Regions from separate parts of the Halopseudomonas litoralis genome, predicted to be linked through region 2. Evidence: predicted binding sites of a transcription regulator. Region 2 holds the regulator's gene; the other holds the start of a gene.
The links. Region 2 encodes sigma-54, which starts transcription at its own class of promoters, with help from an activator protein. Its sites were predicted from a motif close to ANTGGCATNNANNTTGCTNT; they were not measured.
Positions count from the first base shown of each region.

Region 1 (6,666 bases), 350 kb from region 2:
AACTGCCATGGGCGGATGTAGATGCCCTGCGCCGGGCTTATACCTTTGGCAATCTCCAGGAATTCCTCGATCTTTATTATCAGGGCGCGAATGTTCTGCGCACGGAGCAAGATTTCTACGATCTTACCTGGGCCTACCTCCAGCGCTGCCAGGCGCAGGGAGTGGTGCATGTCGAGCCGTTTTACGACCCTCAGACGCACACTGAGCGAGGCATTCCATTCGAGGTGGCTCTCGGGGGAATAACCACAGCCCTGCGTGATGGTAAAGAGCAGCTGGGTATCGGGGGCGGGCTGATTCTCAGCTTTCTGCGGCACATGAGCGAGGACGACGCCTTCGAGACGCTCGCCCAGGCTTTGCCATATCGGGATGCTTTCTTTGCCGTCGGGCTCGATAGTTCAGAGCTCGGACATCCGCCCAGCAAGTTCGAACGGGTCTTTGCCAAGGCCCGCGCCGAAGGGCTCCTGGCGGTCGCTCATGCGGGCGAAGAGGGTCCGCCGGACTACATATGGCAGGCGCTGGATCTGCTCAAGGTCAACCGCATTGATCACGGTGTACGCGCAGCGGAAGATCCTGAGCTCATTGAACGATTGATAGACGAGCAGATCCCGCTGACCGTGTGCCCTTTGTCCAACATCAAGCTGCGTGTGTTTGATGATATGCGAGACCACAATATTCTGACTCTGTTGGAGCAGGGCGTGAACGTCACGGTGAACTCTGACGATCCGGCTTACTTCGGCGGCTACGTGAATGAAAACTTCATGGCTTTGCATGAGAGCCTGGGAATGACAGAAGATCAGGCCAGGCGGTTGGCTCAGAACAGCCTGGACGCGCGGTTGGCATAAAGCTGAACCCAAACGGCATTAATGGCTCGAATAGTAAACCGCTGGCCTGCTTGCCGGACCGACAGTGTTTATTATGGACGGACATTATGCTGAGACCGAAACTGCCTGGGTTTGTTGTGTTTTTGCTGGCTCTGCTGTTCGTGCCGGTTGCTGCGGTGTCGGCACAAACGGCTGACCAAACAGAGTTGGATCCGGCACAAGCGCGGCAGGTGCTCGATACGCTGCAGGATGACGAGCGGCGGGATGAGGTGGTGCGGGCGCTGGAGGTCATTGCCAGCGAGGCACCGGTCGACGATGAGGCACCTGCCGCGGAAGCGGAAACGCCATTAAGTACCATTGTGCCGCTGGAAGCCGATGGTCTGGTTGCCCGCACGTTGGCCCAGATCGGCGGTTGGGCTGATGGTTTGCGCGCACAACTGAAGCGGATTGCCCAGGCGCTGGGGGACTTACCTCATTGGTTCCAGACCACCTTCCTGAATGAGGTGGGCCATATGTTGGCGTTGCAGACGCTGATCGATCTGGGCATCGTCTTTGGTGTCGGCTTGTGTCTGGAATGGTTGCTGCGCCGGGTGTTGCGCAGATCGGTGCGCAGCCTGCTGGCCAGCGCCAACCAGGCAGAGTTGCGGGTGCCTGTACCGGCCCCTGTCCCGCTCATTCCGGACATCACCGACCCCGTTGTTCTCGCCGCATTGCGCCCGCTCGACAGCAATACCGCGCTGGTCCAGGCCCAGCGCGATGGTGTGGAATATGTGGAAGCGGTGCGGGTCGGTGCCCATGATTCCGGCGCAGATTCCACGCTGGAGCCTGCCGAGCGGCCCGTTCCAGCCGCTTCAATGTTGACTGCCGCACCACCTGTTGAATCTGAACTCAAGGCGTTGCGCCGATTGCCCTTTGCGCTGGCTGGCTTTGTGCTGGATCTTTTGCCATTGGGGTTGTTTTTCGGCATCGCGGCGCTGGTTCTGGAGCTCCTGCCCGGACTGGATGCGCGTACCCACCTGGTTACCCGTGAATTTATCTATGCCTATGTGATCACCCGTGTCGTCATGGCCGTCGTGCGCCTGTTACTGGCACCTGCCGACCCCTGTCTGCGTATCATCCAACTCGGTGATTTTGCCGCTGAGCAGATCCATCGCTGGACGCGGCGGCTAGTCATTCTCGCCACCTTTGGCGTTGCCATAGGTAATGCGCTCGGCATCCTCGGTACCGGCCCTGAAGCCCAGTTGGTGATTGTCAAAACGACCTCCCTGCTGGTCCATCTGACACTGATCTTCCTTGTGTTCCGCTTCCGTGAGTCCGTGGCAGTGTGGATTGCCGGTGCACCTGAGCGGGACGGTGCGATATATACGTTGCGGCGCTGGCTGGCCGGTATCTGGCCGCTGTTGATGGCGGTGCTGATCATGGGCGGTTGGGTCGTCTGGGCGTTGCGCATCGAAGATGGCTTTACCAAACTGCTCGAATTCATTGGCATGTCCGCAGCCATCATTGTGCTGGGCCGTCTGGCTGCGGTACTGGTTCTCGGTGCGTTGGGCCGCCTGGCTGGTATCAGTGAGGACGTGCCGGATGAGCCGAGCCCAGACGACAACACGCTGCGTAGCCAACTGGCCGAACAGTATTATCCGCTGCTGCGCTGGCTGGTCTCGCTGGTGATCACCGCAGCGACCCTGGTGGCTCTGCTGCAGGCCTGGGGATTGAATGCGCTGCAATGGTTCGCCCCCGGCACCATTGGCAGCAGCCTGGCCTCCGCCTTTGTCACCATTTTCATTGCCGTGGCAATTGCCCTGGTGATCTGGCAAGCGACCAACTCTTCCATTCAGAAGCGCATTACTCGCTGGCGCGAGCAGGGTGATCTATTACGTGCTGCGCGACTTAATACGCTCCTGCCCATGCTCCGTGCCGGCCTGCTTATACTGATCGCGCTGATCGTCGGCCTGACGACGCTGAACCAGATCGGCGTCAATACCACACCCTTGATCGCCGGTGCGAGCATCATCGGTGTAGCCATTGGTTTCGGCTCGCAGAAGCTGGTGCAGGATTTCATTACCGGGATGTTCCTGCTGATGGAGAACGCCATGCAGGTTGGCGATTCGGTGACGGTAGCGGGCGTGGAGGGCACAGTAGAGAACCTGTCGATCCGCACCGTGCGACTGCGCGCGGGTAACGGCTCGCTGCATATCGTTCCGTTCAGCTCGGTGACCACTGTGAACAACGCCAATCGTGGCATCGGCAATGCTGCCGTGCGCATCAGTGTCAGCTATGATACCGATATCAACCAGGCCATCAGCGAGCTCAAGGCCATTGGCGCAGCACTGCGTAACGATCCGGTTTTCTCTCCACAGATTCTGGCGGATATGGAAATCTGGGGTGTGGATGCCGTGGATGGTTCCATGGTCACATTGGCCGGCCAGATGCGCTGTACCGACAAGGGCCGCTGGGGCGTTCAGCGGGAGATCAACCGACGTGTGCTCGAGCGCTTCCGCCAGTTGGGTATCGATATCGCCGACCCCCGTGAGCGCCCGCTGATGCCATCTTCTTCCGCGGCCAATTCGTCAGACGAAGGCTGATACTCCGTGCACCAAAGCAGGCCCTGCAAGCGCTGTATTGCGCTGACATGGTTCAGGCAGGGCCCAATTTCTCCGGTCTATTCGAGATCCTCCTATACGGTTTCCCCTCCCTCAATAAATCCCCCAGCCCCTACGCCACGCGGTATGTGAGGCGTATTTGTATGCGTTTTCGCTGACTGGCACGCCACTTGCTCTGGGTCTTGCAAAGGTAAGTTGCAGCGAAGAGGGGAAAACTTATGGGCGGGGATGTCACTTCAAACCGGCGGGAAATGCTGGTCATCAGCGGCAACGGCATGGTGGGCCATCACTGCGTCGAGCAACTGATCGCGCTGGATGCATTGTCTCGTTATGAAATCCATATATTCGGTGAAGAGCGTCAGCGGGCCTACGACCGGGTGCACTTGTCCGAGTACTTCGGCGGGCGTGATGCCGACTCGCTGGCCTTGGGGCAGCCGACTTTGTATCAACAACCGGGTGTACATCTGCATCTCGGCTCGCCTGTTCTGCAGATTGATCGCGACAATAAACAAGTAGTCACCGCCTGCGGCCGCACCAGCTACGATCAACTGATACTCGCTACCGGCTCCTTTCCCTTTGTGCCGCCGATTGCGGGTGCCGAGGGTACTTCCCGACTGGTCTATCGCACCCTGGATGATCTGGATGCCATTCGCACGGCCGCCGATGGCGCACGGCGGGGTGTGGTGGTCGGCGGAGGTTTGCTCGGGCTGGAGGCGGCCAATGCCTTGCGCTCTCTGGGGCTGGAGGCGCATGTGGTGGAGTTTGCACCACGGCTGATGCCGGTGCAGTTGGATGGCGAAGGGGGCGCTGCGCTGCGGGCCAGGATTGAGACGCTGGGCGTGACGGTGCATCTATCCCGTGCCACCAGCGAGGTCACTGGGGGCGAAGAGTATCGCTGGCGGATGAACTTCGCTGACGGTGAGTATCTGGAAACCGATCTGGTGGTGTTTTCCGCTGGTATTCGGCCGCAGGATGCGCTGGCACGCAGCGCAGGTCTGGATATGGCCGAGCGGGGCGGGGTAGTGGTGGACAATCACTGTCGCACCAGTGACCCTGCCATTTATGCGGTGGGGGAGTGCGCGAGCTGGAATGGTCAGGTATTCGGACTGGTCGCGCCGGGTTATCAGATGGCGCGATTGGTCGCCGCTCAGTTGAGTGATCAGGCAAGCGAGCCGTTCACCGGCGCTGACATGTCGACCAAGCTCAAGCTGCTCGGGGTCGATGTCGGCTCCATCGGCGATGCACAAGGCGCAACGCCAGGATCACGTAGTTACCGTTTTATCGACGAGGCCAGCGCCACCTATCGCCGGTTGGTGGTCTCTGCGGACGGGCAGTACGTGCTCGGTGCGGTGCTGATCGGCGATAACAGTTATTACGATACCTTGCTGCAGTATGCGCAGAACGGCATCAAGCTGCCGAAAGACCCGGCCAGCCTGATCCTGCCGCATTCCGCAGATAGTCCGGCGCTGGGCGTTGATGCGCTGCCGGCCTCCGCCACCATCTGCTCCTGCCATAACGTCAGCAAGGACGCGGTGTGCTGTCAGGTCGATGCCGGTGTGACCGAGCTGGGGGAATTGAAGGCTGTGACCAAGGCGGGTACCGGCTGCGGTGGTTGCAGTGCGTTGTTGAAGCAGGTGTTCGAGCATGAGCTGAGCGCTCGCGGTGTGGTGGTGGATCGCAGCCTGTGCGAGCATTTTGCCCATACCCGCCAAGAGCTCTACGGCATAATCCGTGTCGAGGGCATCACGCGCTTCGAGCAGGTGCTGGCCCGCCATGGCAAGGGCGATCTGGGGTGTGATATCTGCAAGCCGGCGGTGGGTTCGATCCTCGCTTCCTGCTGGAACGAGTCGATCATGGACCCGGCGCTGGTGCAGTTGCAGGAAACCAACGACACCTTCATGGCCAATATGCAGAAGAACGGCACCTATTCGGTGGTGCCGCGCATTGCCGGCGGCGAAATCACCCCGGACAAGTTGATCGTGCTGGGCGAGGTAGCGCGTAAGTACGATCTCTATACCAAGATCACCGGCGGCCAGCGTATCGATCTGTTCGGTGCCCAGTTGCATGACCTGCCGGATATCTGGGGCGAGCTGATTGCTGCCGGTTTCGAGACCGGGCATGCCTATGGCAAATCCCTGCGCACGGTCAAATCCTGCGTCGGCAGCACCTGGTGCCGTTATGGAGTGCAGGACAGCGTGGCCATGGCGCTGATGCTGGAGCACCGCTACAAGGGCCTGCGCGCGCCGCACAAGATCAAGTTCGGCGTGTCCGGCTGCACCCGCGAATGTGCCGAGGCGCAGAGCAAGGATATTGGTGTGATCGCTACCGATCGCGGCTGGAACCTCTACGTGGCGGGCAACGGCGGCATGCGTCCGCGCCACGCTGAACTCTTCGCCACCGATCTGGATGACCAGACCCTGGTGCGCTACATCGATCGCTTCCTGATGCTCTACATCCGCACCGCCGACCGGCTGCAGCGTACCTCGACCTGGCGCGAGAGCCTGGAGGGTGGGCTTGAGTACCTGCAGCAGGTGGTCATTGACGACAGCCTCGGGCTGGCCACCGAGCTGGAAGCACAGATGCAGTTGGTGGTGGACCGCTATGAATGCGAGTGGGCCAATACGCTCAATGATCCGGAGAAACTCAAGCGCTTCCGCACCTTCGTCAACGACCAGCGCGGCGACCCGGATATCCATTTCGTCAAGGAACGTGGCCAGCGCCGTCCGGCGCGCGCCAATGAGCTGAAACTGATCCCTGTTACCGAGGAGGCACTCTGATGACTCATGCACATGCACTTACCATCGACTCGAAACACCCGACAGCCAACTGGCATTCGCTGTGTCATCGGCAGGATCTTGTGCCCAACTCGGGCGTGGTCGCCTGGTTCGCTGGCGCGCAGATTGCCCTCTTCCATTTGCCCGAGGCGGAGGGTGGCGAGCGGGTGTACGCCCTGCATAACCGCGATCCGCAGTCGGCGGCCAACGTCATCGGCCGGGGCATGATCGGGCATATCCAGGGTGTCGCCGTGGTGGCGTCACCGCTCTACAAACAGCATTTTCGCCTGGAGGATGGGCTCTGTCTGGAGCAGCCGGAGTTGGCGTTGCAGGCCTGGCCGGTGCGGCTCAAAGGTGACCGGGTGGAGATTTTCTCGCCGGGCAATCAGAGCGCCATGAACATCTGACTCTTACAAAAGGAATACCACCATGTCCTATCTCGTCCCTGCCGAATTCGTCACCAAGATGGTC
Region 1 is NZ_LT629748.1:621,020-627,685, forward strand. Features, by position in the region: gene BLU11_RS03140 (adenosine deaminase) at 1-842, shown strand, start outside; gene BLU11_RS03145 (mechanosensitive ion channel family protein) at 929-3,403, shown strand; gene nirB (nitrite reductase large subunit NirB) at 3,640-6,198, shown strand; gene nirD (nitrite reductase small subunit NirD) at 6,198-6,602, shown strand; gene BLU11_RS03160 (formate/nitrite transporter family protein) at 6,625-6,666, shown strand, end outside.
Region 1: a site for sigma-54 is predicted at 3,579-3,598, ahead of nirB (nitrite reductase large subunit NirB). Genes of this name have one in related genera too.

Region 2 (6,666 bases):
TGCCCATGGCGTAACGACCAATGCCGGCGGCGCTGGCGCAGCGCGGGAGTTCTGCGAACTGATCATGCGCGCCCAGGGTACGCTCGACAACGCCCAGGCAGAGTACCTGTGAAGCTTCCGCGCTACCTGTCCACCGGCGGTGTGGGGCTGCTCGCCGTGGCGCTGGCGCTCGCGGTCGGCTATTGGAATATTCGTCCAGCCAGCTTTACTCCCCAGATGGTGCAGGCCCCGTTGCAGCCTGACTTCTTCATGGATAACGCTAAAATTCGCCAGTTGAATGCGCAGGGTCAGCCTGTCTACGATCTCCACAGCGTGCGCGCGGCCCATCAGGTCGGCAAGGACGTCACTGAACTGGACGACCCCAAGCTGCTCTATTACCGCGAAGACGATCAGCAACCCTGGGACGTACAATCCCGCTACGGTGAAGTGAGCGCAGGTGGCGATCAGGTGGTTTTGAGTCAGAATGTAGTGATCGAGCAGCAGTTGGCCGGGCGATCGGCACGACGCCTGTCGACACCGGAACTGACCATCTTTCCCGACCGCCATCTTGCCGAGACGGACCGCAGCGTCAGAATCGAAGCGCTCAACGGCGTGACCACAGCTACCGGCATGGAAGCGAATTTCAACGATGGCAGCATCAAGCTGCTGTCCAATGTAAGAGGCGAACATGACGCTCTTTAGAACTCTATGCCTTGCCCTGCTGGCGAGTGCTGCCACGCCGGTTCTGGCACTGCCGGACGACGCCAATCAGCCGATCCGCATCCAGGCCAATGCCGCCACGCTGGATGACCGCCGTAATACTGCCGTATACACCGGCAATGTCATCATTACCCAGGGCAGCATGCGCCTGACCGGCAACCGTGTAACCCTGACCGCCGATGCCAACGGCGAAGTGAGCAAGCTTGTTTCCGTGGGTTCTCCCGCCACCTATAGGCAGACGCCCGAAGCAGATGGCAACCCGGTGGACTCGCGGGCCCAGACTATTGAATATCATGCAGCTGCCGACCGCGTGGTGCTGATCAAGGACGCTTTCCTCGAGCAGGCGGGCAATACCTTCCAGGGCCAGCGCATCAGTTACGACATCCAGCGTCAGGTAGTGGACGCCGGTAGGTCTGACGCACAGGACAGCGACTCTGCAGAACGCATCGAAATCATCATCCAGCCACGCAAACGCACTGAGCCGGCCACCAATGACGAAACTTGAAGCCCGCCACCTGGCCAAGGCCTATAAATCACGCCGGGTCGTGGAGGACGTATCGCTGTCGATCAACAGCGGTGAGATCGTCGGCTTGCTGGGTCCCAACGGCGCGGGCAAGACCACCTGTTTCTACATGATCGTCGGGCTGGTCAAGGCTGACCAGGGCAACATCCTGATCAACGACCAGGATGTCACCCGCCTGCCCATGCATGGCCGGGCGCGCCAGGGTCTCGGTTATCTGCCCCAGGAAGCCTCGATCTTCCGCAAACTCAGCGTAGCCGACAACATCATGGCGATCCTGGAGACACGCAAGGAACTGAACCGCAAGGGTCGCGAAGGCAAACTCGACTCGCTGCTGCGTGAGTTTCATATTCATCACCTGCGCGACAGCCTCGGTATGAGCCTGTCCGGCGGCGAACGCCGGCGTGCAGAGATTGCCCGTGCATTGGCCACCGATCCGCAGTTCATTCTGCTGGATGAACCCTTCGCCGGGGTCGACCCGATCTCGGTGAATGACATCAAGCAGATCATCCAGCACCTCAAGGATAAAGGCATCGGCGTGCTGATAACCGACCATAACGTACGCGAGACGCTGGATATCTGTGACAAGGCGTACATCGTCAATGACGGGCACATCATTGCCGAAGGCGGCGCCGAGGAAGTCCTTGCCAACCAATTGGTGCGGGACGTATATCTGGGCCACGCCTTCCGTTTGTAAAAGCCCGACGGATTCAGGCATGCTAGGGCGAATAGCCATGATTTTGTTTTAACCATCAATGGCTTGAAACAGGCACAAGGTAAACCGCAACACTATGAAACCAACGCTCGTCCTCAAGATGGGGCAGCAGCTGACCATGACTCCGCAGCTGCAGCAGGCCATCCGACTGCTTCAGTTGTCCAGTCTTGATCTCCAGCAGGAGGTGCAGGAAGCATTGGAAGCCAACCCCATGCTGGAGATGGCCGACGACAGCGATGATGATTTCAGTTCCAGCTCTGCTGACACTGCCGGCAATGACGATGATGCGCCCGCCACTGCTCTGCCCGAACCTGTCGCCCTTGATGCAATAGACCAGCACAGCCACAGTGAAGAAGAAGGCAACTGGAACGAGCAGATCCCCAACGATCTGCCGGTCGACACCCAATGGGAAGACATCTACCAGACCTCCGCCAGCTCCCTGCCCAGCCAGGATGACGATGACTGGGATTACACATCACGCACCGGTACCGGCGAAACCCTGCAGAGCCATCTCGAATGGCAGCTCAATCTGCTGCCGCTGTCGGACACCGACCACCAGATAGCCATTGCGCTGATCGACGGGATCAGCGCCGATGGCTATCTGGAAGAATCCCTGGACGACATCCTTGCCTCGCTCGATCCGTCTCTCGAGGTTGAGCTTGATGAGATCGAGATGGTGCTGCATCGGATTCAGCAATTCGAACCGACCGGCGTCGGCGCACGCAACCTGAGCGAATGCCTGCATCTGCAACTGCAACAATTGCCCGATTCCACGCCCATGCTGGAGCAGGCCAAACGCATAGTTCGCGACCACCTCGAACTGCTCGGCAGCCGTGACTTCACCCAACTGATGCGTCGTTCGCGACTGAAGGAAGATCAGCTGCGCGAGGTTGTGGCGCTGATCCAGACGCTGAACCCCCGCCCGGGCGGCGAGATCGCCTCTGGCGAGGCGGAATATGTGATACCTGACGTCATCGTGCGGCGCGACCAGAATCGCTGGATCGTCGAGCTGAATCAGGAAGCCGCACCCAAGGTGCGGGTCAACAGTCAGTACGCGTCCATGGTCAAACGGGCGGACAGCAGCAGCGACAATACCTACCTGCGTAATCACCTGCAGGAGGCGCGCTGGTTCATCAAGAGTCTGCAGAGCCGCAACGAGACACTGATGAAGGTTGCCAGCCAGATTGTCGAGCACCAGCGCGGCTTTCTGGAGCATGGCGAAGAAGCCATGAAGCCACTGGTGCTGAATGTCATCGCCGAGGCCGTGGGCATGCATGAGTCGACCATCTCCCGGGTGACCACGCAGAAGTACATGCATACCCCGCGCGGCATCTTCGAGCTCAAATATTTCTTCTCCAGCCATGTCAGTACCGCCGAAGGCGGTGAATTCTCTTCCACCGCTATCCGCGCACTGATCAGAAAGCTGGTGGCGGCGGAAAATCCGAAGAAACCATTGAGTGACAGCAAGATCGCTGGTCTACTGGAAGAACAAGGCATCCATGTGGCACGCCGGACCATCGCCAAGTATCGCGAGTCGCTTAATATCGCGCCATCCAGCGAACGGAAACGACTGGTTTAGGCCTGCACACAGGCAGATTCGACTAGAGTCAAGGAATACGAAAACGAGAAGTGGCACCATTGGGGTAACCAGAAACGGGACCCCGGTTCATAAAGCCAATCAGGAGAAGTATTATGCAAATGAACATCACTGGTCTTCAACTGGATATCACCGATGCTCTGCGTGATTACGTAACCGAAAAGCTGGCCCGCCTCGAAAGGCATTTTGACAAGATCATCAGCGTGCAGATCACTCTGGAGGTGGACAAGCTCCAGCAGAAGGCCGAAGGTACCCTGCACATTGCCGGCAACGATCTGGTTGCCGAAGCGGAACATACCGACATGTATGCCGCCATTGACCTGCTGGCCGACCGCCTGGATCGCCAGCTGATCAAACACAAGGAAAAACATATTGGCCGCCAACAGGGCGTCAATGCCCGGTAGGACTTGAAAGCGAACCATGCAAATAGAACACATACTCACCCCCCAGCTCACCTTCGCTGGTGTGCCGGGGGGCTCAAAAAAACGTGTGCTGGAACTGATCGGCAAGATGATCGCCCAGCACACCGCTCTGGATTCTGATGCCATTTACGAAAGTCTGATCGCCCGGGAAAAACTCGGCTCGACCGGCTTCGGTAATGGTATTGCCATCCCCCATTGCCGTCTGGAGCAATGTACGGAAGCCATTGGCGCGCTGTTGCAGCTCAACAGCAAGATCGACTTCGACTCCCTGGATGGCGAACCCGTTGACCTGATTTTCGTACTGCTGGTGCCGCATGAGGCTACCGAGCAGCATTTGCAGATACTCAAGATGCTGGCCGAAAAACTTGACCAGGAGCACCTGCGCGAGGCCTTGCGACAGGCCCCGGATGCAGAAAGCCTGTATCGGGTCATGGCTGGCCACGGCGGAGACTGAAATCAATGCGTTTGGTTGTAGTCAGCGGACGTTCCGGATCCGGCAAAAGTACCGCTCTGCATCTTCTGGAAGACAGTGGCTTCTACTGCATCGACAACTTGCCGGCAGGCCTGCTGCCGGAGTTGGCCCGGCAGGCCAACAATACCGATCTGAGCCTGCCTAAAGTCGCCATCAGTATCGATGCGCGCAATCTGCCCAGCGACCTTCAGCGTTTCCCTGAACTGCTCAAACAGGTACGTGATGCGGGTATCCATTGCGACGTGCTGTTTCTCGCAGCCACTGACGAGGTGCTGATCAAGCGCTTCTCGGAAACCCGCCGCAAGCATCCGCTGACCGATGGCAACCTGTCCCTCGGCGAGGCAATTGCTGCGGAACTGAAGCTGCTCGAACCCATCATCGACCTGGCCAGTCTGAAGATCGACACCAGTCATCTGACACTGTACCAACTGCGCGACCTGCTCAAGCAACGCCTGCTGAGCACGCAGAACAACAGCCCCTCGATCCTGATTCAATCCTTCGGCTTCAAACGTGGCGTGCCGGTGGACGCCGATCTGGTATTCGACGTACGCTGCCTGCCCAACCCCTACTGGAAGCCCGACCTGCGGCCGTTTTCTGGCAAGGATCAGCAGATCCGCGACTATCTGGACGCCGAACCCGATGTACAGGACATGTATCAGGACATCCACCACTTCCTGCAGAAATGGCTGCCGCGTTACGCCGCCGGCGAGCGCAGCTACATGAGCATAGGCATTGGTTGTACCGGCGGACATCACCGCTCAGTCTACATCGCCGAGCGTCTGGTCAGGGAGCTCAGCGCCGAATCGCCCAACCTGCTCATCCGCCACCGGGACCTGCCATGACCCGGCTGTGCAAACGGGTAGAGATCGTCAACAAGCTGGGCCTGCATGCCCGGGCTGCAGCCAAGTTCGTCGGCGTGGCCAAACAGCACGACTGCAGCATATTGATCGGCGGTAACGAACAGCAGATGGTCGACGGCAAGAGCATCATGCAGGTCATGATGCTGGCCGCCAGCAAAGGCACTGAAGTGTGCATTACCTGCGAAGGCGATCGAGCCGAGCAGGCAATGGACGAATTGCTCGAACTGATCAACGACTACTTCGGCGAGGGGGAGTAACCCCCCCGCTCCCACATACAAAGCCTATCAGGCGCCGCCGACCGTCATCCCGTCAACCAACCAGCTGCCCGTCAGATAGTTACCGCGTCGCTCGATGTCGGAGCCGACACAGCGCAGATTGCTGAACATGTCTTTCAGGTTGCCGGCGATGGTGACTTCCCGGACCGGGTGACTGATCACACCATTCTCCACCCAGAAACCACCCGCGCCCCGGGAATAGTCCCCGGTCACGCCGTTGACGCCCTGCCCCATCAATTCGGTAACCAGCAGACCGGTGCCCATCTCCCTCAGCAGCGCCGACAGGTCACCGGCGTTGGAACTGATATGCAGATTATGCACGCCGCCCGCATTGGCCGTACTGGGCAGATTCAACCGACGGCCGGAATAGGTGCCCAGCACCCAACTTTGCAGTACGCCCTGCTGAATGAAGCTTTGCGCGCGGGTGGCCAGGCCATCTCCGTCGAAAGCCGTGCTGCCCAGCGCCTGAAGCAGATGCGGCCGCTCATCGATGGTGACCCACTCGGGGAATATCGAACTGCCCATGGCATCCAGCAGGAAAGTGGACTGGCGGTATACAGCACCGCCGGAAATCGACCCGATCAACTGGCCGAGCAGCCCGGCAGCCTGATCGGCAGCAAACAATACCGGCACCTTGGCAGTCTTCACCGGTTTGGCGCCCATCCGTGCCAGGGTGCGCTCAGCGGCCTTGCGGCCCAAAGCCTCCGCCCCCATCAGGCGCTCGGCCTTGCGGTCCACCGTGTACCAGTAATCACGCTGCATACCGTCTTCGGTATTGGCGATCAATACCGCCGATGCACTGTGGCGCGTACCCAGCGAGCTGCCGATGAAACCATGGCTGTTGCCATACACCCGGCAACCCTGCTGGCTGCTGATATTGGCGCTGTCGCTGCTCAAACGTGAATCCACCGCCAGCGCCGCCGCCTCACACTCCAGCGCCCGCTCGATGGCGGCATCGGCATCCAGTGCCCAGGGGTGATACAGATCCAGATCAGGCAGGTCATGCGCCATCAATGCGGCGTCAGCAAGACCGGAATAGCTATCCGCAGAGGTATTGCGCGCTATTACCAACGCCGCTTCGACTGCCGAGCGGATCGCCTCGTCGG
Region 2 is NZ_LT629748.1:274,847-281,512, reverse strand. Features, by position in the region: gene BLU11_RS01435 (KdsC family phosphatase) at 1-112, shown strand, start outside; gene lptC (LPS export ABC transporter periplasmic protein LptC) at 109-681, shown strand; gene lptA (lipopolysaccharide transport periplasmic protein LptA) at 668-1,204, shown strand; gene lptB (LPS export ABC transporter ATP-binding protein) at 1,191-1,916, shown strand; gene BLU11_RS01415 (RNA polymerase factor sigma-54) at 2,011-3,513, shown strand; gene hpf (ribosome hibernation-promoting factor, HPF/YfiA family) at 3,627-3,935, shown strand; gene ptsN (PTS IIA-like nitrogen regulatory protein PtsN) at 3,952-4,407, shown strand; gene rapZ (RNase adapter RapZ) at 4,413-5,267, shown strand; gene BLU11_RS01395 (HPr family phosphocarrier protein) at 5,264-5,542, shown strand; gene pmbA (metalloprotease PmbA) at 5,570-6,666, opposite strand, start outside.